Regions from separate parts of the Paenibacillus sp. JJ1722 genome, predicted to be linked through region 1. Evidence: riboswitches for the same ligand, from Rfam matches in the RefSeq annotation. Region 1 holds a riboswitch; each other region holds the start of a gene.
The links. Region 1 has a riboswitch for cyclic di-AMP ahead of ACM1ND_RS21620 (TrkH family potassium uptake protein). Riboswitches for the same ligand answer to the same signal wherever they lie in the genome.
Positions count from the first base shown of each region.

Region 1 (3,854 bases):
AGAACAATGCCGCGTACAAATGAAGTATGTCGTCGGGTGAGTGACGCATACACAATGGCAAGAACACCCAGCACAAAGCTAAATAGGGCATAACCCGCATAGGTCATCCAATTCGCCCAAAATGTTTGCTTTTCGATATAATCGGTATAGGACGACGGGGCCGAAAAGCTTTGAGAGAAGGAGCGAACATCACCGTCTTCGAAAGTAAAAGCCAGTGTAAGTACCGAGGCGCCGATTTTTTTATCGTCTACGGTATACTTTAATCCACCTTCTTTTTCAGTGGTGGCGAGCTTCAAGTCCGACGGCTTAAAGCCAAAGCGCTTGACCCATACTGCGGCCGCCTGCTCCTTGGCTTCAAGCGTCATGCCGTCCTCAGCTACACGTATAAGCCTGTTACGTGCTTCTTCATCCGTAGAAATATCAGCCTGTGTGTAATTGGTACTGGAGGTGATCCGTTTAAAGCTAACGACCTTCCCAGTGGATAAATCCACATGAATTTGCAGTTTGCTTTTCGCTGAGGATTCAGGCAGATCAACCCGAAAGGTTTCGTAAGGGTAATTTTTCTTCCATGTACGGTCGTACTGTTGAAGCAGTTTTTCTCTAGATAAATAACCGTACAAATCTGTTTCGGCCTGATAGGTCACGACAGGCTCCTCTGGCTGTGATTCAGTATAGCCCAACTCGGAGCGGGCAAAGTCCAATGCGTGTATGACCGCTTCTTGTTTGCTGATGACCTTTGCGTTCATTACTGATTCTGGACTCGGATTGCTAAGCGAGGGAATAAGCAATTGAAAGATAAAAAAGCAAATCAGGCCAATCCCGCCCAGCAAGCCTAATTTTTTGAAGTTGGCCGTGAGCACGACCGGTTTCCCGATAGGATTCATGAGTTTCCTCCTTAATCTGTAAATAAGAACATCCATTAAAGATATCATACTGCACAGGTTCCCGCCAACAGACCAGCGATATTCATGAAAATAGAGTGAAAGCACTTTAAAGTTCTAATAAAATAAGATAAGCTGCGATTAAACGATGCCCATTCGCAAAATAAAGCCAATTTCACGTTTTTTCGGCGAAATCGATTTTGTGATCTGGATATAGAAGGATTATAATCTTGAGGCAATGCCTATGAAATACATAGGTAATGATATACAGTTGAGCCGAATTTCTATGGGAAAACGGGGGAACCATGTTACTGGGGTGAATTTTACAGCCGATCCTGCTGGATTGGATGTGTAAATAGGGCATACTGTGCTGCCCGAATCCGTCAGCTAACCTCGTAGGCTATGAGCAGGAACCAAGTCAGGCACTCGGTTTTCCGGTGTCTATTTTTGTGTGTATAAAAGTGTTTGGATTGGTTAGACCGCTGCGGGTGCAGATTATTCTTCCGATTGCTGTTATCCCCGGATTTTTTGATTGTATAACCCCTTTAATGGTTAAAATCCGGAGATAAAGGCAAACGCTTCGCTTCTTCAGAACAATTCTGCTCCCTTCGCTGCTGCCCGCCAATAGCACAGGGGGCAGAGTAGTGCTTGACATGCATTCTTCCTGTATTCAGGGAATGCTAATTATAGTTACTAAAGGTTTGGAAAAATCAAAAAAATTAGGGGCAACGACGATCGGAAGATCAAATGGAACGCGTAGCGGGCTTACACCGTATTAAATCACTGTTTTTATAGTTTTAAGGATTAGGAGAGAAGTGATGAATAGATGAATCCCAATGCAAGCTGGCTCCGGCTTTCTCCACCGCAGATATTCGTTGCGGGCTTTGCCATTATCATTCTAATAGGTAGTTTATTGTTAATGCTGCCGATCTCCAATACAACAGGAAAGCCACTTGCGTTTATAGACGCTTTGTTTACTGCCGCTTCCGCGACCTGTGTTACAGGGCTTGTCGTAAAGGATACGGGGACCTTTTTTACAACCTTTGGTCAAGTTGTTATCGTTGCGCTCATTCAGATCGGCGGCCTGGGCTTTATGACTATGGCTACCTTGATCGCGCTGGTGTTCAAACGTCGGATTTCCTTACGGGAGCGCCTCATTTTACAGGAAGCGATGAATCAGACCTCTGTCGAAGGAATTGTCGGATTGATTCGTAAGGTGCTGCTGTACTCGCTGGTCATTGAGGGCGTATGTGCTGCAATATTTGCGATTCGCTGGGCGTTTGATATGCCTGTAGGCAGGGCGATTTATTTTGGGATTTGGCATGCCATCTCCATGTTTAACAATGCTGGTTTTGACTTATTCGGGCACTTTCGCAGCCTGACAGGTTATGTATATGATCCGATTGTTAATTTTACAGCTATGTTCCTGATTATTTCAGGCGGCATTGGTTTTGTAGTGATGTCGGATCTGGCAGAATATCGCAAGCGCAAGAGACTGTCCTTGCATACTAAGGTGGTACTCAGCATGACGGGCGCTATGATTGTAGTCGGCACGCTCGTGATTTTTGTATTTGAGTTTACGAATCCAAAGACTCTTGGCTCGCTTGATTGGGGGGGGAAACTGCTGGGATCTTTATTCCAGTCCGTAACCCCTCGTACCGCAGGTGCCAATACACTGGACATTGCAGGCTTGCGGCAGGCTACGCAGTTTTTTATCATCATACTCATGTTTATCGGGGCTTCTCCTGGCTCTACTGGAGGCGGGATTAAGACCACAACATTCGCGCTGCTCATTGGAGCCGTGATTTCGATGCTACGGGGGCGTGAAGATATTGTGCTGTTCAGGTACCGACTTGCGCAGGGACGAATTTACAAGGCTTTGACCATTACACTGCTGGGGCTGCTGTTCGTGATCGGGGTGACCATGATTTTGTCGGCAACCGAAGATCATCATTTTTTGATGATCTTGTTCGAGACGGTGTCTGCGTTTGGTACGGTGGGGCTGTCGATAGGGCTTACACCTGATTTGACAGTCATAGGCAAGCTGGTGATTACCCTGACGATGTTTGCAGGTAGACTGGGGCCACTCACGCTAGCTTATGCACTGGGGCCGAAAAAGGGTAAAGAATTATATCGTCATCCGGAAGGCAAAATGATTATAGGATGAATCATTTCATATTCATTTCGTTGGTTTAATTATTTCAGGATTTTTGTAAAATCCTCATTTATGAAATTGATTCAGATAAGGGAGTTTTCGAGTAGATATGAAAACGCAGCAGTTTGTAGTTATTGGCTTGGGGCGGTTTGGCTCAAGCCTGGCTTTGCAATTGGTGGATATGGGGTGCGAGGTGCTAGGCATTGACCGGAATGAGGATGTGGTGGACAGTATGAGTGAGATGTTGACACATACTGTCGTGGCGGACGCTACCGATGAAGACTCATTGCGATCACTGGGCATCCGTAATTTCGATTGCGGCATTGTTGCTATTGGTGATGACATTCAGGTAAGCATCCTGACCGCCATTTTGCTGAAGGAGCTGGGTGTGAAAAAAGTCGTAGCCAAAGCCATATCTGTGCTGCACGGGCGTGCGTTAGAGAAGCTCGGTGTGGACCGGATCATTTATCCAGAACGGGATATGGGTATCCGGGTGGCTCATCAGCTAGTCACGCCTAATTTGCTCGATTATTTGGAGTTGTCCAAAGAATACAGTATTGTGGAACTCAATGTACCTGCATGTCTGAATGGCAAAACGCTAGCAGAGCTAAATGCCCGTACTCGCTTTGGTTGTAGTGTCGTGGCGCTTCATACGGCGAACGGTATCCTGATCGCACCGACGGCTATGGATCGGCTAAAAGCAGACGATATTATGGTCATCATCGGCTCGAATGACAATATCGGTCGCTTTGAGGATGAGGTTGTTAATGTCAATGAAGAGGGCTAAACCCTCTACACCATACGATAGCCTGCAAACG
Region 1 is NZ_CP182500.1:4,861,758-4,865,611, reverse strand. Features, by position in the region: gene ACM1ND_RS21625 (CPBP family intramembrane glutamic endopeptidase) at 1-884, opposite strand, end outside; cyclic di-AMP (ydaO/yuaA leader) riboswitch at 1,146-1,298, shown strand; gene ACM1ND_RS21620 (TrkH family potassium uptake protein) at 1,708-3,048, shown strand; gene ACM1ND_RS21615 (potassium channel family protein) at 3,146-3,823, shown strand; gene ACM1ND_RS21610 (LysR family transcriptional regulator) at 3,829-3,854, opposite strand, start outside.

Region 2 (3,854 bases), 2.8 Mb from region 1:
ATATTCATAGAGCACCTGAGTCAACCCGTGATAGCCAGGGTTAGTGACCGCGTCGTATCCCCAATGACTCATAAACGCAAGCGCAGTTGGGGCGAGAATGAGAAACGGATGTACCAAAATGGCAATCGCGATCAGCTTCATTTCCTTGCCTTCAATTTTCCTTCCCATAAATTCCGGAGTTCTCCCGACCATCAGTCCGCATATAAACACACCCAGAATCGCATACATCAGCATATTCATCAGCCCGACACCCTTGCCGCCAAAAATGACGTTTAGCATCATTTCTCCCAAAGCAGCCATGCCACCCAGTGGGGTTAGTGTATCATGCATATTATTGACCGAACCTGTCGTTGCCGCTGTTGTGACCGCAGTGAATAAAGCCGATTGTCCAATGCCGAAACGAACCTCTTTCCCTTCCATGCTTCCTTGAGAAGCATCCACACCCAGTGTCTGGATTAACGGGTTACCTGTCTTTTCAGACACGTACGTAATAGATAGAAAAATAAGAAACAATACCATCATGGAGCTAAAAATAATCCAGCCCTGCTTACGATTACGGGCAAACAGTCCAAAGGTATACGGCAACGAAGCCGGCATTACCCACATTGCCAAAATTTCCAGCACGTTCGTCCAAGGACTTGGATTTTCAAAAGGATGCGCAGAGTTAGCTCCCGCATAACCGCCTCCATTCGTCCCCAAATGCTTGATGGACTCCAGAGAAGCAATGGGCCCCATAGAAATCTGCTGCTGTGTTCCGCTCAGCGTCGTAAGATCCGCCGTAGGCTGTAGCGTCTGTGGTACCTTCAATCCAACCAGCACCAGCGTAAGCACAAAGGCCAGCGGCAGGAAAATCCTTATAATGGCTTTAATAAAATCTTGAAAGAAATTGCCCATCCCTTCACCGCGCCGCGTCAATCCTCTCATAAAAGCCGCAGCAACCGCAAAACCGGAAGCAGCCGAAGTGAACATCATCATCGTGACGAACGCCATCTGTGTCAGATACGTAAGCCCGCTTTCTCCGCTATAATGTTGGAGATTCGTATTCGTCATAAAGCTGATTACCGTATTAAAAGCTAGTGATGCTTCCATATTACTGTTTCCAGCCGGATTACCGGGAAGCATTCCCTGTAAACGCAACAGCAAGTAGCTGATCGCCACAAGCACGACATTCGTTGCAATGAAACTCATAACATACGTAGTCCAACGCATGCTCTCCAGCTTCTTCAATCCTACTATCTTATAAATCAGCTTTTCTGTTCCGCCAAAAATCCGATCCGTCCGATTGGGTTCATTCGAGAATACATGATACATATAGGTGCCCACTGGCTTTACCAAGAGCAGCAATATGACGATCACAATTCCAATTTGAAGCAGCTCCATCCTTTATTCCTCCTTCAAAATGCTCCTGCGTTTGGAACAACAGACCTGCTTCCAGAGCACCAAACGTGTGCACACGTTTGCGAAAACCTGCTACCTATGATGCTTAATATTCAGATCTGTTGTTCCCGCCCGCTCTATCCCCTATAGCTGATTAGAACTTTTCAGGGTTCAGGAGTGCGTAGATTAAATACATAAACACAATAGCCGTAAGTCCAAGTATAACGATCATCCTCTTCGTCCTCCTTTAGAGGTCTGCGCATCACACCAGCGTACAAACAGCAGTATCACTCCATAACTCACAGCCATGACGAGCAGCATGTATATATCCATCATGTTTATACCCTCCGTATCGGTCCTCAGATCGCCATTCTTATTTGATCATAAAATCATAAAACAACTATGTTATAAGTGCTTATCCGTTCAGCAGAAAACCCACCTCTCCGTTCAATGTGTAGATCACATGATCCGCTCCCAATCCCCGATAAATTCCTTGTGGATTACAGCCGTGCGTAATAACATAGATCGATTCCGATGTTAGCGGCCGACATATTTGCAGGAAACGGCACGTCAGATTCAAGCTGTTCTCGAACAAATACACACTACCAATTTCTTTTTTTGGAAAATTCCATTTTCCTGCTTGCATGGTATTGATGCGGACAATGTGCTCCACACCCATTTTTTTGAGCTGTCGTTCCTCCTGGGCGCTATTCGTGAGAACTGCAAACGCCAATTTTTTGAAAATAAGCAATTTCACAAAACTTCTGCCCGCTTCATTCGGTGCAGTGACAATAATTAACCGACCTTCCATCAGTAGCTCCTCTCCCGGTATAAAAAGACAACAAAAAGAAGCCGAAGGAAAAAGGCTTTCCTCCGGCTTCTTACATATCCATGATAAAATAAACCATGGCTGCACACGGCGGTTTGTTGCCTCTCCCTGTACGCTTACGAGGTTAGCTGTCGGATTCGGACGTGAGAGTCGCCCTATTTCTGGCACTTGACCTGAAAATTCACCCCATGAGACACACGGCTTCCGAAGCCGTACAATCTCGATTGGTTCCCCCGCTTTTGCAACTGCAAAATTCAGCGCTATAGACATTTCGTTGTTGCTTCATTCAAGTTAATTTGAAATTACGTCTTGAATCATACACCCGCGCATGGAAGACTGTAAAGCTCAACTGCGGGGTTATAAATCGGCCTTTAGAGCCTAGGATATTAATAATAGCGCTTACAATGCAACTATGCTTCTCACAGCTCCTTCAATCTCTGTTTTTCATCCCTTTTCGAAAATGACAAGCATGTCAATATTGGCGTAGGGTAGGGCGTTTTTGGCCTTTTTTTGTAAAAAGAGAAGAAAATACGCTATATGTACCAGCTAAACACCGATTGAACCCGCTTTTATAAGAAGAAACACCTTAATTCGCTCCATTTGCGGTGCGATTTACTGTTTTGAACAAAATACGATTTTACAGCGGCTAAAGGCTTGATACAGCTTTTCAAAACTTGCAACCTCGATTTTAATTGCTTACAATTTAATTGCTGAATATTGAATAAGGAGAGATACTATGACCGTTTATGAATATGATGCGCACACCCTGCAAGGGAAACAAATTCCGTTATCCACATATGAAGGGAACGTTCTGCTTATCGTGAACACTGCCAGCAAATGTGGGTTAACCCCCCAATACAAAGCGCTACAAGAGCTATATGACCAGTACCATGAACAGGGGCTCGAAATTTTGGGATTTCCCAGCAACCAATTTGCCAAACAAGAGCCAGGTTCCAGCGAGGAGATTTCCGAGTTTTGCCAGATCAATTATGGTGTTACCTTTCCGATGTTCGCCAAGACAGATGTCAATGGCGATCAAGCGCACCCCTTATTTCGTTACCTGACCCAAACTGCTCCGGGGGTATTAGGGTCCAAAGCGATCAAATGGAATTTTACTAAATTCTTAATTACACGAGAAGGTAACGTATTTAAGCGCTATGCACCGCAAACCACTCCAGATAAGCTGGCGGGAGATATAGAGAAGCTTTTGCAGCAAAACTGACATCCTTCTTTATCACAGTTAATAAATGACCTATTGTCTACCGTTGCTTCTGTGGCTAAAGGATATAACGAAAAATGCTTAACAAAAAAAGCATCCCTTCACGTAAACCGTGTCAGGATGCTTTTTTAACTGAGTCTTGCATATAATGCGGTCGAGAGGACTCGAACCTCCACGGGCGTACGCCCACTACCCCCTCAAGATAGCGTGTCTGCCATTCCACCACGACCGCAAATCATAATGTAATGAGGCAACAGATTTATTATACTCTCTCTTCAACTATTTGTAAACAAAAATATAATAATTATTTTATATGTTATTTTAACTAACATGTATGAGCGATAAGAATATTTGATTTGACACAAAAGCTATTTAAATGTAAATATATATTACATATATTTCGAATATTTTTCGTTATCCCCAAGTAAA
Region 2 is NZ_CP182500.1:1,544,710-1,548,563, reverse strand. Features, by position in the region: gene kdpA (potassium-transporting ATPase subunit KdpA) at 1-1,380, opposite strand, end outside; gene ACM1ND_RS06870 (potassium-transporting ATPase subunit F) at 1,532-1,609, opposite strand; gene ACM1ND_RS06865 (hypothetical protein) at 1,793-2,188, opposite strand; cyclic di-AMP (ydaO/yuaA leader) riboswitch at 2,304-2,476, opposite strand; gene ACM1ND_RS06860 (glutathione peroxidase) at 2,943-3,428, shown strand; tRNA gene ACM1ND_RS06855 (tRNA-Leu) at 3,575-3,657, opposite strand.
Region 2: another riboswitch for cyclic di-AMP. It lies ahead of ACM1ND_RS06865 (hypothetical protein); the one in region 1 lies ahead of ACM1ND_RS21620 (TrkH family potassium uptake protein).

Region 3 (3,854 bases), 1.3 Mb from region 1:
TCAAGCGAGCAAAGGAATTGTTTAAAAACGGATATGAGTTTGGTTTTCTGCTGGACCCGCTGCCGGATCTGTTGAAAGGAGAGCTTACAGTAGAGCAATATCTGATGCTCGACGAGTCATTAATCCAGACCGTATTTAGCCAGTGGAAACGAGAAAAGGACGAGATTTTAAGTGATTTGAGCAGCCGTTTTATGGACCGTAGATTGTATAAATATGTAGAGATTGAAAATATGGATACAGATACCATTGACAGTATTAGAGAAACTTTGAAAGAGGCTGGTTTGCACCCTGAATATGATTTTGAAATTGATTTTCCGACAGATCTTCCTTATGATGTGTTTCGGCAGGGTGGCTCGACGGACAACCAGATTTTACTGCTTGGACGTCAGGGCGAGGTGAGTGAAATATCCGAAGTTTCGGAAATTGTGCGCTCAATAAGTGGTATTCACCGAGGAAAATATCATATGTATTTTCCCCAGAATAAATTGAACGCGGTAAAAGACAGGCTTCCTGCCGAAATAAGGAATTATTTTGTCAAAGAATAGACAACTATATAGAAATGTAAGTAAAAAAAGGAGATGTAAACCTTGGATTTATTCGACACTCATACTCACTTGGATGCGCCACAATTTGACGAAGATCGTGAAGAAGTTATATCACGTGCTGTCGAATCAGGAGTAACACGGATGATCAATATCGGATTTAATCGTGAGACCATTCCATCCACTATGAAATTGGCCGAGACGTATGATTTTATTTATGCGGCAGTTGGATGGCATCCGCAGGATGCTATTACAATGCAGGAGGGCGATCTAGAATGGATTGCATCGTTATGCAGTCATAAAAAGGTTGTAGCCATCGGAGAGATCGGTCTGGATTATTATTGGGATACATCACCGAAGGATGTGCAGCATCGGGTGTTTCGAAATCAAATTGGTCTGGCTCGTGAGCTCAAAATGCCCATTGTTATTCATAACCGGGATGCACATGAAGATATTGTTAGGATATTGCGCGAGGAAAAAGCGAGTGAGATTGGAGGAGTCATGCACTCCTTTTCGGGTAGCTGGGAGACAGCCAAAATGGTGCTGGATATGGGATTTCACCTTTCCTTCGGTGGTCCAATAACGTTCAAAAATGCCAAGCAGCCAAAAGAGGTGCTCGCACAGGTGCCGCTGGACCGTCTGCTCATTGAAACTGATGCTCCCTATCTGACGCCTCATCCGTTTCGTGGGAAGCGAAATGAGTCTGCACATGTGAGACTGGTAGCAGAGGCTGCAGCCCAAATCAAAGGGATTACAGTGGAGGAATTAGTGTCAATAACGACCCAAAATGCCCTGGAACGATTTGACATTCAATGAAAAAGTGAAGAAATCGATCAAAATAAAGAGATAGACGAAGCTAATCATGAATTTGTTGCAGGAAACTCGAGAATATTACAATATTTTAACCGAATATTTTAAAAAATGTACTTGAAACCTGCTTTACAACATGCATAGAAACAGGATATCATCTTTTCAGTGAATTGTTGTTTGAATGTAAACATCAACAAGTCATTTCATGAACCAGTCTCGCTGAGTCCCTTTTACAGGGAACGGGGGAACCGATATGGCTTACAGTACGTCCGGCATATGTGCAAGAAGGGAACGTCTCTTCCGCCAGCCGGCTCGACCGAAATTCTTTCCCCGGATGGGATTGAATAGGTGGAGGAGCCGTATTTCGATTTCTTTCTGGGTCTTCGGGGTGAATGTGAAGGCGACCGCCATGAGCGGTTGACCCAAGCTAGGGCGACTCTCTACGTCCGAACCCGACAGCTAACCCCGTAAGCGTAACAAGAGAGAAGCCATCTCGTGCATGAGTTTTCCCGCATATTCACACATGCCGGAAGCCACGAAAGAGCTCTCTAGTCTCTTTCTCTGGCTTTTTTTGTTGTGAATAAAAGAAAATCTGTCATCATACTGTGGTTAAACAGGGGAGGACAGCATGCCGCGAAGACGGGTACATGGTGCAGGACAGTCGCAGTTTGGGCTTGTCTTGTAGAAAATCTGTTATAGTCACGTCAAATCTCAACTATGTCTTACTCCAGACGGCGGGCTATGTAAGGAGGACGGAGGAAATGGGCATTTTCCAAAAAAAGGATACCCATGAGTCACGCTCATCCAGCATGTCTTACGTATTGCGTTGGAAGCAAGAGAATGTGCGCCAGGCTGCTTTGGTTGCTATTTTTCTAATCGCGCTAACGATTATGATTTCAATTCTGATGTACACGCAATCTAAAAAACAAGTCTTTTTTGTCATCGATGGCAAGGCGTCTGCGGTAGAAACCCGGGAATCCAAGCTTCAAGATTTGCTGAGCGAGCATTCCATTTCACTTCAGCCGCATGATACAGTTTCCATGCCGCTAAATGGAGCAATACAGGATGGCGATCGCGTAGTCATTAAACGTGCCAATCAAGTCAAAGTATCTTCAGGCAATGAGACGAAAAAGCTGTACACAACAGAAAATACAGTAGAAGGTGCCATTCGTACCTCGGGCTATAAATTATCATCAACGGATAAAGTTTATCCTGCGTTGGATGCCTCTGTTTCGTCTAACATGGACATAAAAATCGTCCGTGTGAAGAAACAGCAGGTCGAACAGAAAAAACAGGTGCCTTATCAGGTCATCAAAACGGCCGATCCGAGTCTTTATAAAGGCGATAATCGGGTCATTCAAAGCGGCAAATCGGGTGTGGTCGTCCAGCACGTTCAAAAGGTATATCATGATGGAAAGTTGGTATCCAAACAGCTGGTTAACAAGGAAGTTGCACAGAACCGTGTGGATAAAGTCATTGCAGTAGGAACGAAGAAAAAACCGGTCGTTCTGGCTGCTTCCGTCGGTCCCAATGATGCGGTTAAGGCAACAACGGTTAGTTCGGGCAGTGCTGTCCGTAAAGCAGGCGTCAATTTTAAATATAGCAAAGTTTTACAAAATGTCTCCATGACGGCGTATTCCTCACAGGAGCCAGGTATCGGTACACGTACTGCATCCGGCGCACGTGTCACGGAAGGACGCACCATCGCGGTCGATCCGAGTGTAATTCCAATCGGCTGGTGGGTGTATATCGAAGGGGTGGGCTTCCGCCGTGCGGAGGATACCGGTGGCGCGATTAAAGGCCACAAAATCGATGTGTATTATGAGAGTTTGAGCCGAGCCAACCAATTTGGTCGTAAGCACGGTAAAACCGTTTATGTTATCGGACCGGTAAAGCCTGAAATCAACTAAAACAGGTTGTGTATGTTGAGGGCAATGCGATAGTATTAACAACATAGTTATGCCATGCTAAGAAGAGGATATCCTCTTCTTATTTTGTTTTCAAAAGCAGGGAAAGATAAATATAGCTTGCTGTGTAGCAGTGGAGGGAAACGCAAATGATCAAGGAAGTGATCGTGGTAGAGGGCCGGGATGATACGGTGGCCATTCGCCGCGCTGTTGAAGCGGATACGATAGAAACTGGCGGCTCCGCCATTAATAAAATGACGCTGCGTAAAATTGCATTGGCGCAGGAGCGGCGGGGGGTCATCATTTTAACCGATCCCGATCATGCAGGGGAGCGCATCCGTAAGATTATCGCTTCCAAGGTACCCGGCTGCAAGCAGGCCTTTATACCCGAGGCAGAAGCGACGCGCAAAGGAGATATTGGCGTGGAGAATGCCTCACCGGAAGCGATCAGACACGCTCTTGCACGGGTCCATACGACAGTGGAAGGCGCCGACCCGCTGATTGAGTGGGCGGACCTGATTGATGCTGGACTCATCACCCACCCCAATGCTGCTGCACGCCGTATGGCCTTAGGGAATGTGCTGGGTATTGGTTA
Region 3 is NZ_CP182500.1:28,418-32,271, forward strand. Features, by position in the region: gene ACM1ND_RS00130 (HD domain-containing protein) at 1-545, shown strand, start outside; gene ACM1ND_RS00135 (TatD family hydrolase) at 588-1,358, shown strand; cyclic di-AMP (ydaO/yuaA leader) riboswitch at 1,560-1,842, shown strand; gene ACM1ND_RS00140 (3D domain-containing protein) at 2,114-3,262, shown strand; gene rnmV (ribonuclease M5) at 3,409-3,854, shown strand, end outside.
Region 3: another riboswitch for cyclic di-AMP. It lies ahead of ACM1ND_RS00140 (3D domain-containing protein); the one in region 1 lies ahead of ACM1ND_RS21620 (TrkH family potassium uptake protein).